2 regions of the Stenotrophomonas sp. GQ19 genome follow, and region 2 is predicted to be linked to the other one. Evidence: predicted binding sites of a transcription regulator. Region 2 holds the regulator's gene; the other holds the start of a gene.

Region 1 (6,824 bases), on a different contig from region 2:
GAGCGCTGCAAGCACCTTGCCATTGGTGGATGGCGGCGCTACCGCATCGGCGTCGCCAAGCAGAATCGACACCGGCTGCAGCAGTGCGCGCAGCTGCGCCGGCGTAAACGCCTGCACGATGGCCGGTGCCATCAGGAAGGCGGCACGCACACCGGGCACGCCGTGGTCATCGCCTGCCTGCGCCATGTAAGGCGCCAACGCGGGCGTCGCCGCTGCGTCGATGCGGGCCTGCAGCGTGGAGGCGGGCATTTCCAGCTGCGGCTGGCACACCCCGTCATCCGGGGTGGCGCGGCAGAACGCCAACAGATGGGCCATATCCACGCGCGCACCGGCGGCGGCCAGCGCGGTGAAGCCGCCGGCGGAGAAACCGGCCACCCCCAGGCGCGCGGCATCCAGGTGCGCGCCGAGCTGGGGGTCGGCCTGCACTGCGGCGAGGGCGGCCTTGAGGTCCTCGGCCCGTTCCCAGATCAGGATGCTGCCGGCCAGCGTCATCGGCTCCACGCCGTTGTTGCCCGGGTGGTCCACCGCGATCACAAGGTAGCCGGCCCGCGCCATGGCAATGCCGAACCAGCCCATCATCCGCGCGCTGCCACCATTGCCGTGCGACAGCAGCAGGGTGGGCAGGGCACCCGGCGCAATGGGCGCGTCGACGGCGGCGCTGCCCACGTTGAACAACGGGGCGTCCGGTGGCCCGATGGTGATGGGCCGCTCGCGCGCACCGGGCGCAGCCGGGTACCACACGGTGTAGCGCAGGCCGTCGTGATGCGCGGCATCGCGCACCGCGGCGCTGGCGCTGCGGGTCTGGCCATGGCGCTCGCCGACAACGGCAGGCGCGGGCGCTGCCAGCGCGGGGGCACTGGCCAGGCAGAGCAGCAGGGTCAGGCAACGGGCATGCACTCGCATCGGCGTTCTCTCAGGTAGGGTCGGTGTCGGCCAGGGGCAGCCAGATTTCCACGCCGCCGTGGCCACTGTGGGCGTCAAACCGTGCGTCGTAGCGTTCCAGCTCCGGCGCATCGGCCAGGCTCAGCCCGGACGCGGGCAGGTAATGGTTCAACAACCAGTACCAGGTGGAGCGGATCGCCGAGATGTGGCCGGCGTGCCATGCCACCACGTAACGGTGGGCGGGAATGCGCACGGTCTGCCAGCCGTCCGGCAGCGCCGCGAAGCCGGCCACGCCGATGCCGGCGATATAGTCGAAGCTGCCGTCATCGTCGCTGTTGCAGCACACGCCGTAGCTCACCTCCGGTGCGGTGGGGCAGTGCAGTGCCAGCCGTTGCCATTGCGAGGGAATGGCGGCCACCGACGCGCCGTGGTGGCGCGCGCCGATCCCGGCTACCAGCAAGGTGTCGGCGTTGACGATGCGCGGTGGCTGCGCGCAGGGCAGGGCATCGTCGTGCAGCTTGATCGCCTCCACCAGCGCGATGCTGTCCAACCCTTGCGCGCGCACCTGTTCCGGCGGGCGACCGAACTGCTCGGAGAACGCACGGGTGAAGGTGGGATGTGAGGCATAGCCTGCGTCCAGCGCGACCTGCAGGATGTCGCGCGCGCCGCCGGCCAGTTGCCGCGCCGCTTCGCTCAGGCGTCGCCCGCGCAGGTAGCGCACCAGCGAGGTGCCGGTGCTGGCCTGGAACACGCGGGACAGATGGAACGGCGATACCCCCACCACGCGCGCCACGTCGGCCAGGGCGATCGGCGCGGCGTGGTGGCTTTCGATGTACCACAGGGCCCTGCGTGCCGCGCTCATGCCGCCTTCCGGATCGGGACAGGCACGCAGCGTAGCCCAGCATCGCCTGGGCCGCTTGGCCGTTCTTGCTACAGCGTGAGGTTCAACGACACGAACAGGCTGCGCCCCGGAGCCGGCGAGAACATCGGCTGGTCATTGCCGCCCCAGAAGAAATTGTCGTACCACGCGTAGGCGTAGGTGCGGCCGGTGAGGTTCTTCACCTGCAGGTCCACGCTGAGCCGCTCCGACACCGCGTAGCCGGCGCTGGCGTCCAGCACCGCGAAGCCGCCAAAGCGACCGTGCTGGTTGCGCTCTTCGATGTAGTAGTCGCCTTGCCGGCGGCCCTGCATGCCGAAGCGCCAGCGCGCATCGGGGCGGTAGTCGGCCCCGATGTTGGTGATGTGGCGCGGCGTGGCCAGCACCTCGTTGCCGGCCAGCGAGCGGCCGTCGGCGGTGAACGCGCTGATCACCTTGGCCTGCTGGATGGCGTGCGATGCCCAGAGCGTCCAGTGCGCGCTCACGCGTGCGTTGAACTGCAGGTCCACGCCGCGTCGCCGGGTCTGGCCCAGGCCGACGGTGGTGCCGGTGGCGGGCATGTTGGCCACTTCATCGGTGGCGTCCTGCTGCCAGGCGGCGACACGGGCCTGGATGCCGTCGGCCGGGCTGAAGCTGATGCCCAGTTCCTTGCCGGTGTTGATCGACGGGCGGAAGGCGGCCTGCCCGCTGGTCAGGTAGGCCGGGGCGGTGGACCCGGTCAGCACCTGGAAGGTGCGGCCCCAGTTGGCATACACGTTGAGCGAGGGGGTGAACGCGTACGCCACGCTGAGCTTGGGTTGGTCTATCCAGCCGGAGCGCTGCAACGGCGCGCGGACGCCGCCGGGCAGGTGGGTGTCGCCCGAGAACCGATCCACCCGCCACGCCGGGACGATCTTCAACGCGGGTGTCGGCTGGATCACGGCCTGCAGGTAGCCGCCGACGTTGTCCAGGGAATAGCGGTCATCGTTCTGGATGCGCGCCGGTACGGCATCGAAGTCGGTCGGGATGCCGTAGGCGTAACGCAGTCGCCGGTACGCGTTGTCCTGCTGTTCGGCGTTGATGCCGCCAGCCACGGTGAGCCGCTCGCTGGCGCGCCAGGTCAGGGTGCTCAGCAGCCCCGTCTGCCGTTCGTCCCACTGCCGGCGCTGGCGCGGCGCGTTGCCGGGTCGGTAGTCGGTGAAGGTCACCTGGCGGTCGTCCTCGTACCGGTTGTAGTACAGCCGGTTGCTGAGCTGCAGGGTGTCGGTGAGGCGCAGGTCGAGGTGCGCGCCGAGGGTGTGCATGTCGCGCACATCGCCATCGTTGGCATTCTTGCGCGGCGATGCGCGGCGCGCGTTGGCCAGTTCGGTGGCGGTGAGGAAGCCGGGTTCGTCGGCAACGTGGTGGTACACGCGCGCGACCAGGCCGGCCTTGAGCACGTCCTCGTCGCTGCCGATGAACCACTTGCCGCCCAGCGAATACTTGCGCGACCGGTCGTGGTCGCGATAGCCGTCCGAGGCCTGGGTGCCGATGAAGTAGTTCTGTGCCACACCGTTGGCCTCGCGACCGAGCGCGACCTGCACTTCGCGGCTCTCGAAACTGCCGACGCTGAGCCGGGCATCGGTGTAGGTGCCGCCCTGGCGGGTGCCGATGTTGATGTTGCCGCCGATGTTGTGCAGGCCGTAGCGCGGGTCGTTGGTGCCGCGCACCACTTCGATGTAGTCGATGTCCAGCGGGAAGATCATGTCCACGAAGCGCTGGTTGCCGCTGTTGACGTTGCTGGGAATGCCGTCGATCAGGATCTTGATGCCGTTGATGTAGCCCTCGCCGTTGAACGCACGGAAGCTGGCCTTGCCGGACTCGGCGCCCTGGCGGGTTTCGGTGAGCTGGATGCCCGGCATCTGCCCCAGCAGTTCCCAGCTGTTGCCGACGTTCTTGTGCGCGATCTGGTCGGCGCCCATCACATCCACCGAGGTCAACACCTGGCGCGACGCCAGGGGGCCAGTGCTGCCCTTGCGGGCGTCCACGCTGCCGAGGGTGACGGTTGGATCTGGCGCGGGGGCGGCGCCGACATCGAGGGGGAACAGGGCCGCCAGCAGGGCTGAGGCAAGAGCAGGGGTCTTCATGTGGAAGCGGCGTCAGGCAGTCTCGATATAGCAATGATATAACATTGCAACCGTGGTGACCCACCCCCGCTGCCAGCCGTAGGCCATCTGTGAGCCCTCGCTACGGAACCGCGACGCGCCTGCAGGGCGAAGTCATCCCGTGCCGGCTTGCGTGAGCGGGCTCACGCCACCCCGCGCAACCACGCCGTGATCGCCTCGCGCAGCCGTGGATGCGCGGGCACGGTGATGCCGAACGCCTCGTGCAGCACGGTCAGCACATCGTCGGCGTCGTTGAGCATGCGGCGCTCGCTGGGCTGCCCGCGGCGGTGCACGGTGTAGGCCCCGGCGCCGATCGTGCGGCGCCCGTCCGGCCCGGCCAGGGCGACCCGCAGCTGTCCGGGGAAGGAGGAGTGCGGGTGCGTGCACACATACCAGTTGCCCACCTCATGGTCGATGGGGGCCTGCACCTGCAGGTCGAAGTGGTAGAGCGGCCGCCACTCGCCGGCGATGTCCACCCGCAGCAGGAACTGGTCGTGCTGCTGGTCCAGCCGATAGTGCTCGTGCGGCGTGGCCTGGGCGAACCGATGGTCCAGCCGCAGCGGACCGGTCGGCGTGTTGCCACCGAAGCCGACGTCGGCGATGTAGTCCACCGCGTCGATCCGCACCAGCACCAGCATATGGGTGCGCGCGGTGGGTGCGTCATCGGTGCGTCCCATGACCACGCGCGCGGCAAGGGCGCGGGCGTCGAAGCCCAGGTGCTGCAGCAGCGCCAGGAACAGCCCGTTGAGCTCGTAGCAGTACCCGCCGCGTCCTTCGCGCAGCAGCTTGTGCGCCACGCTGGGCAGGTCGATGGCCACCGCATCGCGCAGCAGCGTGGTGAGCGTCTCGAACGGGAACGTGGCGTTGTGACGTTCCTGCAGCAGCGCCAGCGTGGCCAGGGTAGGGGGCGGTGGCGCCGCCACGCCGAGGCGGGCCAGGTAGTCGTGACAGGTTTGCGGGTCCATGGGCAGGGGCCATGCGGGAAGGTGACGCCACTGTGGCGGCTCAACCGTGGTTGAGGTCAAGCACGGGCGATCGAACGCTGAATCGCGCCCGCGGAATGCCCGCCACCGTCATCTTGCCGTCGCTTGCCCCCGCTACAAGGGGCAGGGGTGGCAGCGCGCTGCGGCCGCTTCGAAAATGCAGCCTAAAGACCGCCTGTTTCCGGCCGATACCGATGCGTCAATCCGCCTGGAGCATCTGATGTCGGTCGTCCCCCGCCGCCCGTTGTCCCGGTTCGCCCGCTTGGGTGAACACCTTCCACGTCCCGGTTTCAGCCGCGCCATCGGCGCGCTGCGCCGGCTCAGTGTGGCACGCAAACTCAAGGCCGCGCTGCTGGTCTGTGGCAGCGGTCTGCTGGTCGTGGCGCTGGTCTACGCAGGTACCCGCTACAGCAGCGAGCGTGCCGCCGCCACGTTCGCCGCCCACCAGCAGAACGCCGCGCTGGCCAGCGCACTGGCCACCCAGGTGGCCGAAGCCCGCCGCCTGCAGACCCGCTATGCCATCCACTTCGACGCTGCCGACCGCGGCGCCCTGCAGCAGGCCCAGCAGCAGCTGCAGCAGTCGCTGCAGGCGTTGCAGCGCGCCCCGCACGACCGCGGTACCGCAGCCGCGTTGACCGCACTGGCGGCGCGCGCCCAGGAATTCACTGCCGGCATTGCGGCGCTGAACGACCGCGCCGACGAGATGGGGCGCGGCGACGCCGGACTGCGCGCGCAGCTGGACGCCAGCGCCGCAGCGCTCGATACCCTGCTCACCGACGCCGCCTACCTGCCATTGGCGCTGCAGTGGCAGCGCATGCGGCGGCAGGAAGCGCTGCTGTTGCTTACCGGTGATGCGGTGCACACCGACCAGGCCAGCGAAGCCAAACTGCCGTTCGACCTCGCGGTGTCGGCCTCGGGCCTGGCCGGTCCCACCCAGGACGCGCTGCGTGCCGCAATGGACGATTACCAAGGCGCGTTGCTGGCCTACACCGCCGCACGGGTGGGGCTGGACGTGGAGGCGATGGCGCTCACCGATACCGCCGCGCAGGTCGCGCCCGCGCTGCAGCACCTGCAGCAGGCGCAGGCGGCCGCGCTTGCCGCAGCACGCGCACGCCAGCAGGCCCAGGCACGGGCGATGACCGTGCTGTTCGCCGCGACGCTGGCGCTGGTGGCACTGGTGCTGATCGCCAGCCTGGTGCTGGTCATGCGGGCCGTCCGCCAGCCCATCACCGACACCCTGCGGTTTGCCGAGGACATCGCCGAGGACCGGCTCGACAGCGTGCTTGCCGTGCACAACCCGCACGACGAGATCGGCCAGTTGGCGCGGCGGCTGATCCACATGCAGCAGCGGCTGCGCGAGCGCATCCAGGCCGAGCGCGCCAGCGCCCAGGACAACACCCGCGCCCGCCAGGCATTGGACAGCGCCCAGGCCTGCGTGATGGTGCTCGACCCGGACGGGCGCATCGGCCTGCTCAACCGCGCGCTGCTGGCCGAACTGGCCACGCAGGAAACCCAATGGCGCGGCCAGCCCGCCGCGGCGCTGCACCCGGTGTTCGAACGCATCGTGGCCCAGCTGCACGGCAACGCGGCGTCCAGCCACGAGATCCTGCATGCCGGCATCGGCTACCAGCTGGTGGTCAATCCCATCCTCGACCACGACCAGCTGCTCGGCGCGGCCGTGGAGTGGCGCAGCCGCGCGCTGGAAACCACCGTGGAAACCGAGGTGGCCGCGCTGGTCGATGCCGCCGCGCAGGGCCAGCTGCACGGTCGCATCGACACCACCGGCAAGCAGGGCTTCGTGCACACGCTGGCGGTCAGCATCAACCGCCTGCTGGATACCTTCCAGGGCAATCTGTCCGGCGTGCAGGCGGTGCTGTCCGGGTTGGCCCAGGGCGACCTGCGCGTGCGCATGCAGGGCCAGTTCCAGGGCGTGTTTGCCCACCTGCGCGATGATGCCAA
Region 2 (6,824 bases):
TTGCGGTTGCGCCCTTCGGCGCTGGCATTGTCTTCGCGCGGGCGGAACTGACCGTAGCCGACCATCGCCAGCCGCGACGGCTGCAGGCCCTGGTCGGCGAACAGGTGGACCACGCTGGCCGCGCGCCCGGCCGAGAGTTCCCAGTTGGAGGGGAACAACGGCGTGGCGATCGGAATGTTGTCGGTGTGGCCTTCCACGCGGACGCCGTTGGGCGCCTCGCGCAGCACCTGGGCCAGCTTGGACAGGGTGTCGCGTGCGTGCACGTCCAGCGTGGCCGAGCCGGTGGGGAACAGGATGTCACTGTTGATCTCCACCTCGATCCACAGCTCGGTACGACGCACGGTGATCATGCCGCGCTCGATCAGCGGCGCCAGCGTGGCGGTGAGGCGGTCGGCGATGGTGTTGAGCTGGCGCTCGGCGCGTTGCAGCTGTTCCTGGTTGCGCACCGAGACCGGCATGCGCATCTGCGAGGCCATCGCCGGCAGCAGGGTGGGGTCGTTGGACGGGGCCGGCGCGGCCGGGCCGACGCGGTTGCCGGCCTTGATCACCGACGGGCTGTCCCAGCCGCCGCCCTGCACCTGCTGGTTGCCCACCTGCACCGGGTTGATGGTGCGCGGCGCGCCGCCAAAGGCGGTGGTCAGCGCATCGGCCATCACCCGGTACTTGCCTTCGTTGAGCGAGGAGATGGCGTACATCACCACGAAGAAGGCGAGCAGCAGCGTCATGAGGTCGGCATAGGGAATGGCCCAGGCCTCATGGTTGGCATGCTCTTCGTGATGCTTGCGACGGGCCATGTCAGTGCAGGAACCCGGAGAGGTTGGTTTCGATGTTGCGCGGGTTTTCGCCCTGCGCGATCGAGATCAGGCCTTCGATGATCATTTCGCGGTCGCGGCTGTTGTGGTGGATCACGCTCTTCAGCTTGGCCGACACCGGCAGGAACAGCAGGTTGGCCGAGGCGATGCCGTAGATGGTGGCGGTGAACGCCGCGGCGATGCCGTGGCCGAGCTTGCTCGGGTCGGCCAGGTTCTTCATCACCGCGATCAGGCCCAGCACCGCGCCGATGATGCCCAGGGTGGGGGCGTAGATGCCCATGCCCTCGAACACCTTGGACGCGGCCAGGTCCTGGTGCTCCTGACTGCTCAGTTCGATTTCCATCATGTGGCGGATGGTTTCCGGCTCCACGCCATCCACCAGCAGTTGCAGGCCCTTGCGCAGGAACGGGTCGTTCTGTGCGTCCACCTGGGCTTCCAGGCCGAGCAGGCCCTGGCGGCGGGCGATGTTGCTCCATTCCACGATCTGCTTGATCAGCTCGTGGCGGTCGCTGCTGGGCGGCAGGATGACCCAGCGCACAATCTTGAAGGCGTGCTTGAACACCGCCGGCGAGGTGTGCAGCAGGATGGAGGCGATGGTGCCGACGATCACGATCACGAAGGCGGCCGGCGACCACAGTGACGCCAGGCCGGCTCCCTTGAGGATGCTGCCGCCGACCAGTGAGGCCAGGGCGAGGAAAAGTCCGATGAGGCTGAGTCTGTCCATGGGTCCGTTATCGGCGTATGTGAATGGGACTTGAGATGCCGAAGGAATCCGGTGGGGCGGCGGTCACAGTTTTGGAGGAAGCAGCCGGGCAGAGCCCGGCTCTACAAAGCGGTTAGCGGAGGCCGTCCACGTCCAGGATCAGCGACATGCGGCCGTCGCCGATCAGGGTGGCACCGGCGTAGCCGCGCAGGCCGCGCAGTGCCTTGGGCAGGGGTTTGATCACCACTTCCTCGCGGCCCCGCACCTGGTCCACCACCAGCCCGAAGCGGGCTTCGCCGGCCTGCAGCACCACGATGGTGAGCAGCGACGAGGCGGCCGGTGCGACGGCCAGCCAATGGCGCAGGTCCACCAGCGGCAGCGTGTGCGACTTGCGGTCGAGCACGGCGCGGCCGTCGAACCAGCCCAGCGAGGTGTTTGGCGCGTGCAGCACTTCCATCACGCGGGCCAGGGGCAGGGCATAGACGTCTTCGCCGGCCTGCACCAGCAGGGTGGGCAGGATCGCCAGGGTGAGCGGGACGCGGATCATGAAGCGGCTGCCACGGCCCAGCTCGGACTGGATCTGGATCTGGCCGCTGAGCTCGCGGATGCGCGACTGCACCACGTCCATGCCGACGCCACGGCCGGAAATGTCGGTGACTTCCTGCTTGGTCGAGAAGCCCGGCAGGAACACCAGGTGCAGGCATTCCTCGCTGGTCAGGCGGGCCGCCGCTTCCGGATCGATCAGGCCCTTTTCGCGCGCCTTCTGGCGCAGCCGTTCGGGATCGATGCCGGCGCCGTCGTCCTGCACTTCAATGCTGACGTAGTCGCCTTCCTGCTGCGCCGACAGCCGCACGTGGCCGCTGCGCGGCTTGCCCTGGGCTTCACGCAGGTCGGGGGTTTCCACGCCGTGGTCGATGGCGTTGCGCACCAGGTGCACCAGCGGGTCGGCCAGGGCCTCGACCAGGTTGCGGTCGAGCTCGGTTTCAGCGCCGACCAGCTCCAGTTCCACTTCCTTCTTCAGGTTGCGCGCCACGTCGCGGGCGACCTTGGGGAAGCGCGAGAACACCTTGCCCACCGGCTGCATGCGGGTGCGCATCACCGCCGACTGCAGGCGCGCGGTGGCGATGTCCAGGGTGGAGACGGCGCGGTCGAGTTCTTCGTCGTGCAGGCGCGCACGCAGCGTCTTGAGGCGGTTGCGTGACAGCACCAGTTCGCCGATCAGGTTGACGATGGCGTCCAGGCGCTTGGTGTCCACGCGCACCGTGTGCTCGGCCTCGGCCACCGGCTTGTTGGCAGCCGGCTTGGCCGGCGGTGCGGCCGGTGCGCGCGGTGGCGGGGCGGCCGCGACTGCGGGCTTGGCGCCGGGCACGGCGCCGCCGTGCAGCTGGTCGAGCAGGGCTTCAAATTCGTCTTCGCCGATCAGGCCGTCGTCTGCCTTCCTGGCCACCGCTGCCGGGGCGGCGCCGCCGTGCAGGGTGTCGAGCAGTGCTTCGAACTCGTCTTCGCTGATCAGTTCGCCGGTGGCCGGCGTAACGGCAGCGGCCGGGGTGGCCGGGCCGTTGACGTCGAACTGTGCGATCAGTTCCGGCGGCGCGTAGCCCGGCTCGGTACCGGCCGAGACCGAATCCAGCATCGACTGCAGGTAATCCAGCGATTGCTGGGCGGCGTCGAAGTGGTGGGCCTGCAGGGTGGCCTTGCCGGAGCGGGCCATGCCCAGGGTTTCCTCGGCGGCATGGCACAACTCGACCATGGCCTGGATGCCGAGGAAGCCGGCACCGCCCTTGAGCGTGTGGAAGCCACGGAACACCGCATTGAGCTGGTCACTGTCCTGGGGCGACTGCTCCAGCGACACCAGCTGTTCGCCAAGGCGGTCCAGGATTTCCTGGGCCTCGAGGATGAAATCGGCGGCAATATCGTCTGGAACAGCGCTCATGGTGTTACAGCCCCAAATCCGAAAGCAGGTCGTCAGCATCCACCTGTGAAACCTGGTGACGGTCCAGGCCACTCACGGCCGGGCCGGCCAGGCCGTTGTCACGCTTGTGCGCGGTGTCGTCCTGCGGCGGCAGGCCGAGTGCGCCAAACCCTTCATGCACGCGACGCACGATCCCCACCACGCGGCGGATGATCTGCCCGGTGAGGTCCTGGTAGCTCTGGGTAAGGGCGATCTCGGTGAGGTTGTGGCGGATCCGGTCCAGCTGCTGGTCCTGGTCGGCGGTGAGGCCGTTGGCACGCAGCTGTTCGGTCAGCGCCCGGCATTCCTCGGCCAGGTCCAGGGTGCGGTGGGTGGCCTGTTCGGTCATCGTCACCACGTGGTCCAGGCGCGCGCAGGCATCGTCCAGCTCGCCGGCTTCGCTGGGCAGGCTGGGCAGTTCGCCCAGGGCCTGGCCAAGTTCGCGGGCGAGCCGGTTCAGGCCGGCCATCATCGGCTGGGTACGCAAGGCAGCCAGCGCGTCGATTTCCCGGCGCCAGCCGGCTTCATCGCCGCTTTCCAGCGCAGCCAGGGCGTCCTGCAGGCGCTGGACCAGCGCGGATTTGTCGCGAAGGGTTTCCATCAGGCGCTCGCTGCCAGGCGTTCGAAGATCTTGCCGAGCTTTTCTTCCAGGGTCTGCGCGGTGAACGGCTTGATGATGTAGCCGTTGACGCCGCACTGGGCCGCTTCGATGATCTGTTCGCGCTTGGCTTCGGCGGTCACCATCAGCACCGGCAGGGTCTTCAGCTTGGCGTCGGCGCGGATCGCCTTGAGCAGGTCGATGCCGGTCATCACCGGCATGTTCCAGTCGGTGACCACGAAATCGAACGGCTGGCTCTGCAGCAGCGACAGCGCGGCATGCCCGTCCTCGGCTTCGGCCGTATTGGTGAAGCCCAGATCGCCCAGCAGGTTCTTGACGATACGACGCATGGTCGAGAAATCGTCGACGATCAGGATACGCATGTTCTTGTTCAAAGCACTTTCCTCGGTATCAAGTGTTCGCGAGGCCGGCGTCGGCCGCCTCGAAGATCTTCAATCGGCCCCGCAGGCGCAGCACGGCCTGGCCGTGGATCTGGCACACGCGTGACTCGCTGACGCCCAGCACGGCGCCGATCTCTTTCAGGTTCAGTTCCTGCTCGTAGTACAGCGACAGCACCAGCTGTTCGCGTTCGGGCAGCAGGCCGATCGCATTGCCCAGTTCGCGGCCGAATTCGCCACGCTCCAGCACCTGCTGCGGGGTCGGGCCACCCTGGGCGACGGTGTCCAGCTCGCCCTGGTCCTCGATCCGCGATTCCAGGCTCAGCACCTGGCCGCGTGCGGCGTCTTCCATCAGGCGCAGGTAGTCCGGCAGCGGCATGTCCATGGCGGCGGCCACTTCGGTGGCGCTGGCGGCACGGCCGGTGCTCTGCTCCAGGCGGCGGATGGTGGACGCGGCGTCGCGGGCGCGGCGGTGCACCGAACGCGGTACCCAGTCGCCCCGGCGGATCTCGTCGATCATCGAGCCGCGGATGCGGATCGAGGCATAGGTTTCGAACGAGGCGCCCTGGTCGGCGTCGTAGCTGCGCGAGGCTTCGATCAGGCCCATCATGCCGGCCTGGATCAGGTCATCCACTTCCACGCTGGCCGGCAGGCGCGCGGCCAGGTGGTGGGCGATGCGGCGCACCAGGTCCGAATGCTGGGCAATGCATTCGTTGGCGGCGGTGCGTTGCACCTCTTTGTATTGTGCGGCGCCTTTCATGCGGTCACCCCGCGTTGCTTGAGGATGCGTTCCAGGAAGAATTCGACCCCACCACGCGGCTCGGTCGGGGCCTGCCAGCGGGCGGTGCGGCGGGCGATTTCGGTGATCGCCTGGGCGGCCGGGCTGGACGGGTAGGCCTTGACCACCGGCTGCTGGCGCTGCACCGACAGGCGCAGCCAGTCATCCTGCGGCACGCAGCCGAGGTAGTTCAGCGACACATCGGCCAGGAACTTCTCGCAGACCCGGGTCAGCTTTTCGTACAGCACGCGGCCCTCGTTGGGGTCGCGCACCATGTTGGCCACCACCTGGATGCGGTCCACGCCGCGTTCCCGCGAGAGCACCTTGATCAGGGCATAGGCGTCGGTGATCGAGGCCGGCTCGTCGCAGACCACCACCACGGTGTCCTGGGCGGCCTGGCAGAAGGTCAGCACGCCGTCGGTGATGCCGGCGGCGGTGTCCACCACCATGAAGTCCAGCTCGCGCTCCAGTTCGGAGAACACGTTGACCAGGCCCACGTGCTCGGCCGGCTGCAGTTCGGCCATGTGCCGGCGACCCGATGCGGCCGGGACCACCAGCACGCCACCGGGGCCTTCCATGATCACTTCATCCAGGGTGCAGCGCCCGGCGACCAGGTCGGCCAGGGTCAGCTTGGGCTGCAGGCCCAGGATCACATCGATGTTGGCCAGGCCCAGGTCGGCGTCCAGCAGCAGCGTGCGCTTGCCCATGTCGGCGAGCGCCACGGCCAGGTTGGCCGACACGTTGGTTTTGCCCACGCCGCCCTTGCCGCCGGTGACGGCGATGGTGCGCACAGGGCCCAGCGGCTGGCTGCGGGTGGCAGACAACGGGAAGGTCTTGGTCAGCTTGGCGTACTCACGCGACGGCATGGTTCAACTCCGGGTTGCAGGGCATATCGGCCGCGCGGCGCAAATCTTCAAGGCGAAGTACAAGATTGGCGGCACTGGCCCGGTGCAGGTCTTCGGGAACGTCCTGGCCATCGGTGACCCAGGTGATCGGCAGGCGGTGGTCCACGGCCACCGACAGGGCGGTGCCGAAGCGGCCGGTTTCGTCCAGCTTGCTCAGCACCACGCCCTGCGGGTTGGCGGCACTGAAGCGGCGGACCACCTCGTCCATGTCGCCGAAACTGGTGTTGGCCGGCAGCACCAGCAGGGTGCGGATCTGCTCGGCGGCGCGCAGCCACTGCAGCTGGGCGGCAAGGGCACGGTCGCGCGGGCCCAGCCCGGCGGTGTCGATCAGCACCAGCTTGTAGTCCTGCAGGCGCTCAAGGAGCTGGTTCAGGTCGCTGCCGCTGTTGGCTTCGTGCACCGCGATGCCGAGCTGGCGGCCGAAGCCGTACAGCTGCTCGCGGGCGCCGATGCGGCCGGTATCGGTGGTGACCAGGGCCACGTCGCGGGCGGCATGCTTCTCGGCGAAGCGCGAGGCCAGCTTGGCGATGGTGGTGGTCTTGCCGGCACCGGTCGGGCCGACCAGGGCGATCACGCCGCCGGACTCGAGCGGGTCAACCGGGGCGATCGGCAGCTTGCGCGACAGCAGGCCCAGCATCAGCCCGCGGCCACGGTGGGCTTCGGTGTCCAGCGGGATCTG

Evidence for each region. The regulator FliA, encoded in region 2, starts transcription of late flagellar genes. The targets are predictions, from matches to a motif close to TAAAGTTTNNCNNNCNNNGGCCGATAA.
Region 1: the regulator FliA is predicted to act here: its motif matches at 5,031-5,057, upstream of AC6CHL_RS15060 (methyl-accepting chemotaxis protein).

What each region holds. Positions count from the first base shown of each region.
Region 1 covers NZ_JCAXES010000008.1:76,173-82,996, forward strand. Annotated here, with positions in the region: gene AC6CHL_RS15040 (alpha/beta hydrolase family protein) at 1-903, opposite strand, end outside; gene AC6CHL_RS15045 (AraC family transcriptional regulator) at 914-1,744, opposite strand; gene AC6CHL_RS15050 (TonB-dependent receptor) at 1,813-3,864, opposite strand; gene AC6CHL_RS15055 (arylamine N-acetyltransferase family protein) at 4,026-4,847, opposite strand; gene AC6CHL_RS15060 (methyl-accepting chemotaxis protein) at 5,086-6,824, shown strand, end outside.
Region 2 covers NZ_JCAXES010000001.1:275,778-282,601, forward strand. Annotated here, with positions in the region: gene motD (flagellar motor protein MotD) at 1-794, opposite strand, end outside; gene AC6CHL_RS01150 (flagellar motor protein) at 796-1,536, opposite strand; gene AC6CHL_RS01155 (chemotaxis protein CheA) at 1,649-3,448, opposite strand; gene AC6CHL_RS01160 (protein phosphatase CheZ) at 3,453-4,067, opposite strand; gene cheY (chemotaxis response regulator CheY) at 4,067-4,459, opposite strand; gene AC6CHL_RS01170 (RNA polymerase sigma factor FliA) at 4,476-5,222, opposite strand; gene AC6CHL_RS01175 (MinD/ParA family ATP-binding protein) at 5,219-6,106, opposite strand; gene flhF (flagellar biosynthesis GTPase FlhF) at 6,093-6,824, opposite strand, start outside.